3 regions of the Bradyrhizobium sp. Mp19 genome follow, and region 3 is predicted to be linked to each of the others. Evidence: riboswitches for the same ligand, from Rfam matches in the RefSeq annotation. Region 3 holds a riboswitch; each other region holds the start of a gene.
What was found. Region 3 has a riboswitch for cobalamin ahead of QJT82_RS30460 (TonB-dependent receptor). Riboswitches for the same ligand answer to the same signal wherever they lie in the genome.
Positions count from the first base shown of each region.

Region 1: another riboswitch for cobalamin. It lies ahead of QJT82_RS37065 (TonB-dependent receptor); the one in region 3 lies ahead of QJT82_RS30460 (TonB-dependent receptor).
Region 2: another riboswitch for cobalamin. It lies ahead of QJT82_RS01240 (DUF1636 domain-containing protein); the one in region 3 lies ahead of QJT82_RS30460 (TonB-dependent receptor).

Region 1 covers NZ_JASAUT010000057.1:31,287-34,559, reverse strand. Annotated here, with positions in the region: gene QJT82_RS37065 (TonB-dependent receptor) at 1-1,565, opposite strand, end outside; cobalamin riboswitch at 1,674-1,872, opposite strand; gene QJT82_RS37060 (iron ABC transporter permease) at 1,985-3,028, shown strand; gene QJT82_RS37055 (ABC transporter ATP-binding protein) at 3,025-3,273, shown strand, end outside.
Region 2 covers NZ_JASAUT010000001.1:272,306-275,578, forward strand. Annotated here, with positions in the region: gene QJT82_RS01230 (cobyric acid synthase) at 1-320, opposite strand, end outside; gene cobO (cob(I)yrinic acid a,c-diamide adenosyltransferase) at 332-985, opposite strand; cobalamin riboswitch at 1,022-1,237, shown strand; gene QJT82_RS01240 (DUF1636 domain-containing protein) at 1,331-1,705, shown strand; gene cobW (cobalamin biosynthesis protein CobW) at 1,702-2,736, shown strand; gene cobN (cobaltochelatase subunit CobN) at 2,736-3,273, shown strand, end outside.
Region 3 covers NZ_JASAUT010000035.1:78,946-82,218, reverse strand. Annotated here, with positions in the region: gene QJT82_RS30470 (amidohydrolase family protein) at 1-613, shown strand, start outside; gene QJT82_RS30465 (GTP-binding protein) at 561-1,538, shown strand; cobalamin riboswitch at 1,829-2,025, shown strand; gene QJT82_RS30460 (TonB-dependent receptor) at 2,131-3,273, shown strand, end outside.

The DNA.
Region 1 (3,273 bases), on a different contig from region 3:
CCGAACACCGAGAAGGTGTCGGTCAGGCGATGCTCGACGCCGACATGCAGCGCGTATTGCGTCTCGTTGCTGTCGAGCGGTGCCGCCTGCGCGTCGAACGCGAACGGCGCGTTCGGGTCGTAGCGATCGCGCGCCGAGACGCTGGTGTTTTGTACACGCACGCCGTAGGAGAAGTCGGTCGTCGGCAGCACGCCGATCGTGTGCTGCCAGTAGCCGGCCACGGACTGCTGCTCGATATTGTAGATGTGGAACGGGTCGACGCCCTGATAGGCGCCGCGCGCCTCGCGGAAGGTCGAATCGTAATAGTCGATGCCGGTCAGGATCGTCGACTGCATCCCCAGCATCACATTCTTGACGCTGAGCCGCGGCGTGAGCGACCAGGTCTGCAGCGCAGCGTCATTGTATGTCGAAGCGAAGCTGATGGTCGGCACCTTGCCGAAGAAGCCGCTCTGCGTCTCGCGCTGCCGCCAGCCGCCGTCGACGATCAGGTCGACGCCGTTGATCAGCGTCTTGGTGAAGCCGGTGGTGACGCTGGCGGTTTGCTGGTTGGCATAGTCGAAGGGCGTCGCGGCGCCGCGGCGATCGGTGAGCAGCTCGTTGACGCCGATCGACGGATCGACCAGCCGTCCGCCGGGCAGGCCGAGCCTCTGGTCGCTGCCGGTGACGGTGAGGAAGGCGGTGAGATCAGGCGTGGTGTAGTTGATGTTGCCGACCGCGTTGCGCTGGTCGAGCGCATTGTTGACGCGGTAGCCGTCGGACTTGATGCCGTTGCCGTAGAACGAGGTGGACCACGGTCCGGAATTGAGCGCCGCGGAGACCGCGGCCATGCGGGTGTTGAACGAGCCAATTCCGGCCTCGGCCCGCATCGTCGTCGGCGGGCCACCGACGCCGGTCTTGGTGATGATGTTGACCACGCCGCCCACGGCGTTGTCGCCGTAGAGCACGGCGCCGCTGTTGCCGCGCGTGATCTCGATGCGCTCGATGGAATCGAGCGGGATCGTGGTGAGGTCGAAGCCGGCCTTGTCGACGTCGTTAAGGCGGCGGCCGTTGAGCAGGAACAGCGTGTTGTCGGTCGCGAATGCGCCGAAACCGCGCAGGTCGACCGAGGTCTTGGCGCCGTTCGGCCCGCCATAGGGCGTTTGCAGCTGCACGCCCGGCACCTGCGCGAGGATCTCCGGCAACGACTGCACCGGCGAATGCGCGATGTCGTCGGCGGTGATCACGGCCGAGGAGGCGCCGACAATGCCGGCGAACTGGCGGCCGCCGCCGGTGCCACCCGTTCCGGTGGCCACGCCGGTCGCTGTCGTGCCAGATCCGCTGCCGCTGCCCGCATTGTTACTCTGCGTGGTGCCCGGCGCCGGGCGGCGCGGCGCCGGCGCTTCGTCGGCGGCCGGCCTGGCGCGCGTGACGTTCTGGTCGCCCGGCTTGGTGACTTCGATCGCCGGCAGCTGATCGGGAGCGGGCGCCTGCTGCGCCCGCGCGGCGGGGACAAGGATTGCCGGCGCGATCATCGTCGACGCGAGCAGAAGCGCGCGGTGTCGCCGATCGAGAGAGAAGGAGAACATAAGCGAGGCCTCGGCAACGTCAGTGGCACGTCACCGCGAACCAGTCTCACCATCGTGCTCACGGCATCAGGTGAAGCTCATGCCTGTACTCCCCGACCGGCATCCTCGCGTGTGACCACGGCTGACGGCAGGTCTCCTGGCTCGCGGGTCGTTACCCTTCGTCGCCTTCCCAGGACCGAGATTCCCAGTGGCCTGTGACGAAGGATTCACCGCATACAGTTGCGGGGGCAGCCGCGGCGTTGGGGAAGTTTCCCCGTACCGCATTCCCTTTTCATCTCATGAAAGAACCGTCATGTTCATCTAGGGTTCGGCCGGGCAGCAAAGTCAATCCGGCCGAAGTCGGGCGGCGGCCGGGCGGCCACGGTTTTTGTCGAGTGTCGCTTGTCTGCCACGGCGATCGCTGTAAGAGCATGGATTCAATGAGCGTGCAGGATTTTGCCTTGGCGGCCGAGGTCGCGGCGCGACGCCGGTGGGGCGCCACCGCGGCGCTGCTCGCGCTCGTGGTCCTGCTGCTGCTGATCTCGCTCGGCATCGGGCCGGTGCGGCTGTCGCCGCTTGCGGTGATCGAGGCGCTGTTCGGCGGCGGCAGCGATGTGGCGCAGGTGATCGTGCGCGAGATCCGCCTGCCGCGCACCATCCTGGCATTCGCGATCGGCGCTATTCTCGGGCTGTCCGGTGCGGCGCTGCAAGGGCTGCTGCGTAATCCGCTGGCCTCGCCGTCGCTGTTCGGCGCGCCGCAATCGGCGGCCTTCGGCGCGGTGCTGGTGATCGCGCTGGGCCTCGCCGATGTGCGCTCCTATGCGCTGCCGGTGGTGGCGATCATCGCCGCCTTCGGCTCGGTGTTCGCGCTGCTTGCGATCGCCGGCCGCAATGCCGGGCTCTTGATCCTGATCCTCGCCGGGCTTGCGATCTCGAGCTTTGCGGGGGCGGCGACGGCGCTGGTGATGAATCTCTCGAGCAATCCGTTCGTGGTGTTGGAGATCGCGTTCTGGCTGCTCGGCTCGCTGGAGGACCGCAGCTTCCAGCACGTGGCGCTGGCACTGCCCTTCATCGTCGCGGGCGCCGCCATCCTGCTCAGCCAGGCGAACGCCTTCCGCGCGCTGACGCTTGGCGAGGAGGCGGCGCAGAGCCTCGGCGTCGATGTCGGGCGGTTGCGGCTACTCGTCATCACGGGCGTGGCGCTCGGCGTCGGCGGCGCGGTCGCGGTCACCGGCACGATCGGTTTCATCGGCCTCGTCGCGCCGCATCTGATGCGTCCGCTGATCGGTCACGATCCGGCGCGGCTCTTGGTGCCGAGCGCGCTCACCGGCTCGGCGCTGCTGCTCGCGGCCGATATCGCGGCGCGTATCATCCCCTCGACCTCGGACATCAAGGTCGGCGTGCTGACCTCGATCATCGGCGTGCCGTTCTTCCTTTACCTCATCATGCGCGAACGCCGCGCGCTCGGCGGAGGTGTGGCATGACGCTGCTCTCCTCCGCCGCTCTCAATGCCTCGCTCGGCAGCCGCAAGGTGCTGCACGATATCTCGCTGTCGCTGCCATCGGGCCATCTGGTCGCGCTGGTCGGGCCGAACGGCGCCGGCAAGACCACGCTGCTGCGTGCACTGGCCGGGCTGATTCCCTCCGACGGCGAGATCCGGATCGGCGGCGATCCGCTGGCGTCGCTGCCGCTGCGCGAGCGTGCGAAGCGCTTTGCCTATCTGCCGCAG
Region 2 (3,273 bases), on a different contig from region 3:
ATGCCGGCATATTCGCGCGCGCGTGCGGTCGCGATCCGTTTGCCGTGCACGATGATCTGGGCGCCGACATCGGTCTCGGGCTTGAGCAGCACCGGGTTCATGTCGGTGTGCGGCTCGACGCCGGCGGCCAGCGCCTGCAACGCCTGCGCACGTCCGATCTCGCCGCCGTCGACGGTCACGGCGGCGTTGTTCGACATGTTCTGCGGTTTGAACGGCAGCACGCGCAGGCCGCGTCGTCGGGCGGCGCGCGCAAGGCCGGCGACGATGAGCGACTTGCCCACGTCCGAGCCGGCTCCCTGGATCATCAATGCGCGCGCCATGGTGATGTCTGTCAGAATTCGACGCCCGGCTGGGCCTTGATGCCGGAGCGGAACGGATGCTTCACCAGCGTCATCTCGGTGACGAGGTCGGCAATCTCGATCAGCTCCTCCTTGGCGTTGCGCCCGGTGAGCACGACATGGGTCATCGGCGGCTTCGACGTGGTCAGGAAGTCGACGACGTCGGCGATCGCAAGGTAATCGTAGCGCAGCGCGATGTTGATCTCGTCGAGCACGACCATGCGCAGGCTCGGGTCTGCGATCAGCTGCTTGGCCTTCTCCCAGCCGGCTTGCGCTGCCGCGATGTCGCGGGCGCGATCCTGGGTCTCCCAGGTAAAGCCTTCGCCCATGGCGTGGAATTGACAGAGATCGCCGAAATGCCCGGTGAGCAGGCGGCGCTCGCCGGTATCCCAGGCGCCCTTGATGAACTGTACCACGGCGCAGGGAAAGCCGTGCGCCACACAGCGCACGATCATGCCGAACGCTGAGGACGATTTTCCTTTGCCGGCGCCGGTATGAACGATGATCAGGCCCTTTTCGCCGCTCTTGGTCGCCATGATGCGGTCGCGGGCGGCCTTCTTTTTCGCCATCTTGTCCGCATGGCGTGCATCCAGCGAAGAATCGGTGCCGACGGCGGCGTCTTCAGCGTCGTTTCCATCTGAAATCATCACGTTCCTTCGGCTTGACAAGTGCGAGGCTTGGACGAATGGTGGGCCCGCGTTGGTTCCTGTCCTACGACAGGCGAAGAGGGAATGCGATAGGGCGAAGACCGCAAGGTTCGCCCGAAGCGCAGCCGCCCCCGCGACCGTGACCGGAGAGATGCCCAAGCCACTGATTCCATACGGAGTCGGGAAGGTGGGCATCGAAGGGTAAAACCTGCTCCGCAAGCCGGGAGACCTGCCAACGCAGCATGTTGTGAGACCGGCGGACGGGGTGTTCCGCGACGGGGAACGAACCTGTCCAAAATCGGTTCGTGTGCCTCATCGCTTCCCGCTGTCAATCCAGGAAGGGCGATGAGCGTTACACTTCATGTCTGCATCACTTGCCGCGCCGGCCAGACGCCGGCGGAAGGTGAGCTCGCGCCCGGTGCGCGCCTGCATGCCGCGCTCGTTGAGGCCGGCGTGCCCGATGACGTCAATCTGGTTCCCGTCGCGTGCCTGTCGGCCTGCAGCCAGGGTTGCTCGGTCGCGCTTAGCGCGCCGGGGCGGTGGTCCTATGTCTACGGCCGCTTGTCCGCTGACAATGCCGCGGATGTGATCGCCGGTGCCTCCGCCTATGCGGCGGCGCCTGACGGCATCGTGCCGTGGCGCAGCCGTCCGGAAATCTTCCGCAAGCAATCGCTCGCCCGCATTCCACCTCTTCCCGTCGTGCCGGAGGCCGCAGAATGACCACGCTCGCCAAAATTCCGGTCACCGTCGTGACCGGCTTTCTCGGCTCCGGCAAGACGACGCTGATCCAGCATCTGATCCGCAATGCCAATGGCAAGAAGCTCGCGGTGCTGGTCAACGAATTCGGCAGTGAAGGCGTCGACGGCGACATCCTGAAGTCGTGCGCCGACGCCAATTGCCCGGCCGAGAACATCGTCGAGCTCGCCAATGGCTGCATCTGCTGCACCGTCGCCGATGATTTCATCCCGGCGATGGAGCAGTTGCTGGCGCGGAACGTGAAGCCCGATCACATCGTGATCGAGACCTCAGGGCTCGCGCTGCCGAAGCCGCTGCTGAAAGCGTTCGACTGGCCGGAGATCCGCTCGCGGATCACGGTCGACGGCGTGATCGCACTGGCCGACGCCGAGGCTGTCGCCGCCGGCCGTTTTGCGCCTGATCCGGCGGCGGTGGATGCGCAGCGCGCGGCCGATGAGAATCTCGACCACGAGACGCCGCTGTCGGAAGTGTTCGAGGACCAGATCGCCTGTGCCGATCTCGTGCTGCTGACCAAGGCCGACCTTGCCGGGGCGGAGGGGATCAAGGCAGCGAAAGAGGTGATTGCGGCCGAGATGCCGCGCGAGGTGCCGATGCTGCCCGTCGTCGACGGCACGATCGACGCGCGCGTGATCCTCGGGCTCGAGGCGGCGGCGGAAAACGATCTCGCGTCGCGGCCGTCGCATCACGATGGCGAGGAGGAACACGAGCACGACGATTTCAATTCCGTCGTGATCGATCTTCCGGAGGTTTCGGATGTCGACGCGCTGATCGCCTCGATCAAGGGACTGGCGCGCGAGCAGAACGTGCTGCGCGCCAAGGGCTACATCGCGGTCGAGGGCAAGCCGATGCGGCTGCTGGTGCAATCGGTCGGCGAGCGGGTGCGGCATCAGTTCGACATGCCCTGGGGCGCACGGGTGCGGCAGTCGAAGCTCGTCGTGATCGGCGAACATGCCGACATCGACGAAGCCGCGATCAGGGCACGGCTTGGTGTCTGATGCACGTCGTCTTCCGCGAGAGCCGCGGCCTTGAGGAGACCGCGACGCCAAGGGACCTCGGCCAGGATCCGGCCGATCTCGTGGTGTTGTCGTTTTCCGACAGCGATCTTGCTGCCTTCGCGGCCGGCTGGCGGCGCGGCCGCGCTGCGTTGCCGTCGCTGCGGCTCGGCAATCTCGCGGAGCTGCGCCATCCGCTGTCGGTGGATACCTATATCGAGCGGACGCTCTCGCACGCCCGCGGCATTCTGGTGCGGCTGATCGGCGGCGAGCCCTATTGGTCGTACGGGCTGGCCGCGGTGCATCGGCTGGCGAAGGAGCGCGGCATCGCCCTGGTGGTGCTGCCGGCCGATGGCCGCGACGATCTGCGGCTGGATGAATTCTCGACCTTGCCGGTCTCGACGCTGCGCCGTCTCAAGGTGCTGTGCGACAAAGGCGGCCCGGTTGCCGCGCAGGCCGTGATCGCGCAATTGGCGCTGGCGTCCGGACTCTATGCCGGGCCTGTGGTCGGCGAGATCGATCTTCCCGAGATCGGCGTCT
Region 3 (3,273 bases):
CGATTCGGTGCAGCGCGTGACCGACGGTCACCGTTTCGGCAGCCGCGAGGAGCTGCTGGCGGCACAGGCCGAAGAGCCCTCGACCTTGGTGCTGTGGCACGTGCTCGACATCGAGAACAACGCGCATCATCGCGATCTGCTCGACATGGCGGTGCTGTATCCGGGCGGCGCGATCGCCTCCGACGCGATGCCGTGGACGCTGTCGGACGGCCGCCCCTATAGCGGCGACGCCTGGCCACTGCCCGACGATGCCACCTCGCATCCGCGTTCGGCGGGCTGCTTCACCCGCTTCATCCGCGAATGGGTGCGCGAGCGCAAGAAGGTGTCGCTGCTCGAGGGCATCCGCAAATGTGCGCTGATCCCGGCCGAGATCCTGTCGGCGAGCACGCCGGCGATGCGGGCCAAGGGCCGGCTGCAGGTCGGCGCCGACGCCGATGTCGTGGTGTTCGACTTCGAGACGCTGAGCGATCGCGCGACCTTCTCCGCGATGAATCGTCCGGCGGAGGGCGTGCGGCATCTCGTGGTCAGCGGCCAGCCGCTGATCAGCGATGGTGTGCTCGATGTCGCGGCGCGTCCCGGCCGGCCAGTGCGCCGGCCCGTCACCGGAGGCTGAGGTGCCGGTCCCGATCCTGCTGGTCGCGGGCTTCCTCGGGGCGGGCAAGACCACGATCGTCAACCATCTGCTGGCGCATGCGCAAGGGCGGCGCATCGCCGCCGTGGTCAACGATTTCGGGGCGATCAATATCGACGCGGAGCTGATCGCGGGCGCCAGCGACGGCGTGGTCAACCTGAGCAATGGCTGCATCTGCTGCACGCTGGAGGGCGACCTGCTGCGCACGCTCGCCACGCTGCTGCGGCGTGATCCGCGTCCCGAATTCATCGTGATCGAGACCAGCGGGATCGCCGATCCCGCCGACATCGTGCGCAACCTGATGGATCCCGTGATCTGGAAGGAGGCGCCGCTCGAGACCGTGCTGTGCGTGGTCGACGCGACGCAGCCTGCGGCGATGCTGAACGACGCGCTGCTGCGCTCGCAGCTGCGGGCGGCGGATGTGGTGGCGCTGAGCAAGGTCGATCTGACTGACGCCGCTGCGTGCGCCGCGATCCGCGACGCCGTGCGCGCGGCGCGTCCGGCAGCCGTGGTGGTCGATGCGTTGCATGGCGAGGTGCCGGCCGCGCTGCTGTTTCCGGCGGATCTCGATCATGTGTCGGCGCCGCGCGAGACCGCGCCGCGACGGCCGGCGTCCGATCGCTTCGAGACGCTGAGCTGGACCTCGGAGCGGCCCGTCGTGCTGCTGCGCCTGCAGCAGGCGATCGGCAGGCTGGCGCCGAAGCTGGCGCGGGCGAAGGGATTGTTCGAGACGGTGGAACAGCCCGGGCGGCTGACCGTGTTTCAACTCGCCGGCGGCCGCGCGACCTTGGCTGCGGGCGGCGTGCCGTCGCCCGGCGTGCCGCGCACGCGAATCGTGTTCATCGCCGAGATGGGTGTTCTGTCGCGGGCGGAGATTGATGCGATCATGGAAGGCTGCGTCGAGTGACGCAAATGTCCCGTCATCCTGAGAGAATGTGAATGTATTCAGCGTCGTCCTGGCGAAAGCCAGGACCCATTACCCCAACCGCCTATTGTTGTGCGACGCTGGGGCCACTATCGCGCTCTCTATCGAATTCGGTGGTTATGGGTCCTGGCTTTCGCCAGGACGACAGCGCGGGGATGACGGGACAAGAAGTCTCCGCGTCAGCCGCAGATGCCGCTGTGTCATCGCCGCCGCAGCATTTCGCAAAGCATGTGTGGGACGATCGCATCGAATTGACAGCCTTGCCGGCACCACCTATCGTTTTTGCCGACGGTTCCCTTCGGGGATCAAAAGGGAATGCGGTGCGAGGGTAACCCCAATGCCGCAGCTGTCCCCGCAACTGTAAACGGCGAGCCTTTCGTCAATTTGCCACTGGGCTATCAGGCCCGGGAAGGCGTCGACAGGCGATGACCCGTGAGCCAGGAGACCTGCCGTCAGTCGTGGTCACACGCGAGCACATCGGGCGGGGGCGTCCTGGTGGGATCGGAGCACTGCCTTTTGGGCAATGCGCCAGTCCGCGTTCGCGGTGACGTGCCACGTTACCGCGAGTCCTTTCATGTCTCCGTCCTTTCCCGTTGCGCGCAAATGGCGCCTCGGTCTCGTCTGCTCCCTGTCATCGCTGCTGTTGCCGGCCGAAGGCTCGGCACAGACACTTCCACCAACCAGGCTCGATCCGATCGAGGTCGCGCCTTCCGCTGCGGCAAGGCCGAAGCCTGCGGTGCGCAGCCGTGACATGGCCGCCGCGGCGCGGCCACGGCCAAGGCCCGCGACGGCCGCACCAGCCGGCAACACGCCGCGCGCCGCGGCGTCAGGCGCATCGGGGGCGGTATCGCCGACGCTCAATGCCACCACGCAGGGCGGCACCGGCAGCCGGCTCAATCTGACGCCGCTGCAGACGCCGGCCAGCGTCGAGATCATCACGGCGCAGACCATCGCTGAGCGCGGCCAGCATAATGTGGTCGATGCCGTCACCCAGGACGCGGCCGGCTTCATCGCAACGCCGGCGCCCGGCAATGGCGGCCTGTCGTTCAGCACCCGCGGCTTTGCCGGCAGCAACTCGGTGATGACGCTGTACGACGGCACGCGCTTCTATATCGGCTCCGGCACGCTGACGTTTCCCTACGACACCTGGTCGACTCAACGTATCGAAGTGCTGCGCGGCCCGGCCTCGGTGCTTTACGGCGAAGGCGCGATCGGCGGCGTCATCAATGTGATCCCGAAGAAACCGCAGAGCACGCCCTATAACGAGGCCGAGGTCTCGCTCGACAGCAACATGACCCGGCGGCTCTCGGTGGACAGCACCGGTCCGATCAATCCCAATGTGTCGTACCGCGTCAACGCCACCGGCAACATGTCGGACGGCTGGGTCGATCGCGACAAGACCTCGAATGCGGTGGTCTCCGCCGCCGTGCGGGTGCAGGCGTCGGACAATCTCGCCTTCACGCTGTCGGAGGACTACGGCGACCGCAGCCCGTCACGCTATTTCGGCACGCCGCTGATCAACGGCTCGATCCAGGACGCGCTGCGCTTCAAGAACTACAACGCATTGGATAGCGCGATCCGCTATCAGGACAGCTGGACCCGGTTCAAGACCGAGTGGGACGTCGCCGACGGCATCAAGGTCAACAACACGCTGTATTATCTGACCAGCGAGCGGCACTGGCGCGACATCGAGAACTACACCTGGAATCCGAAGACC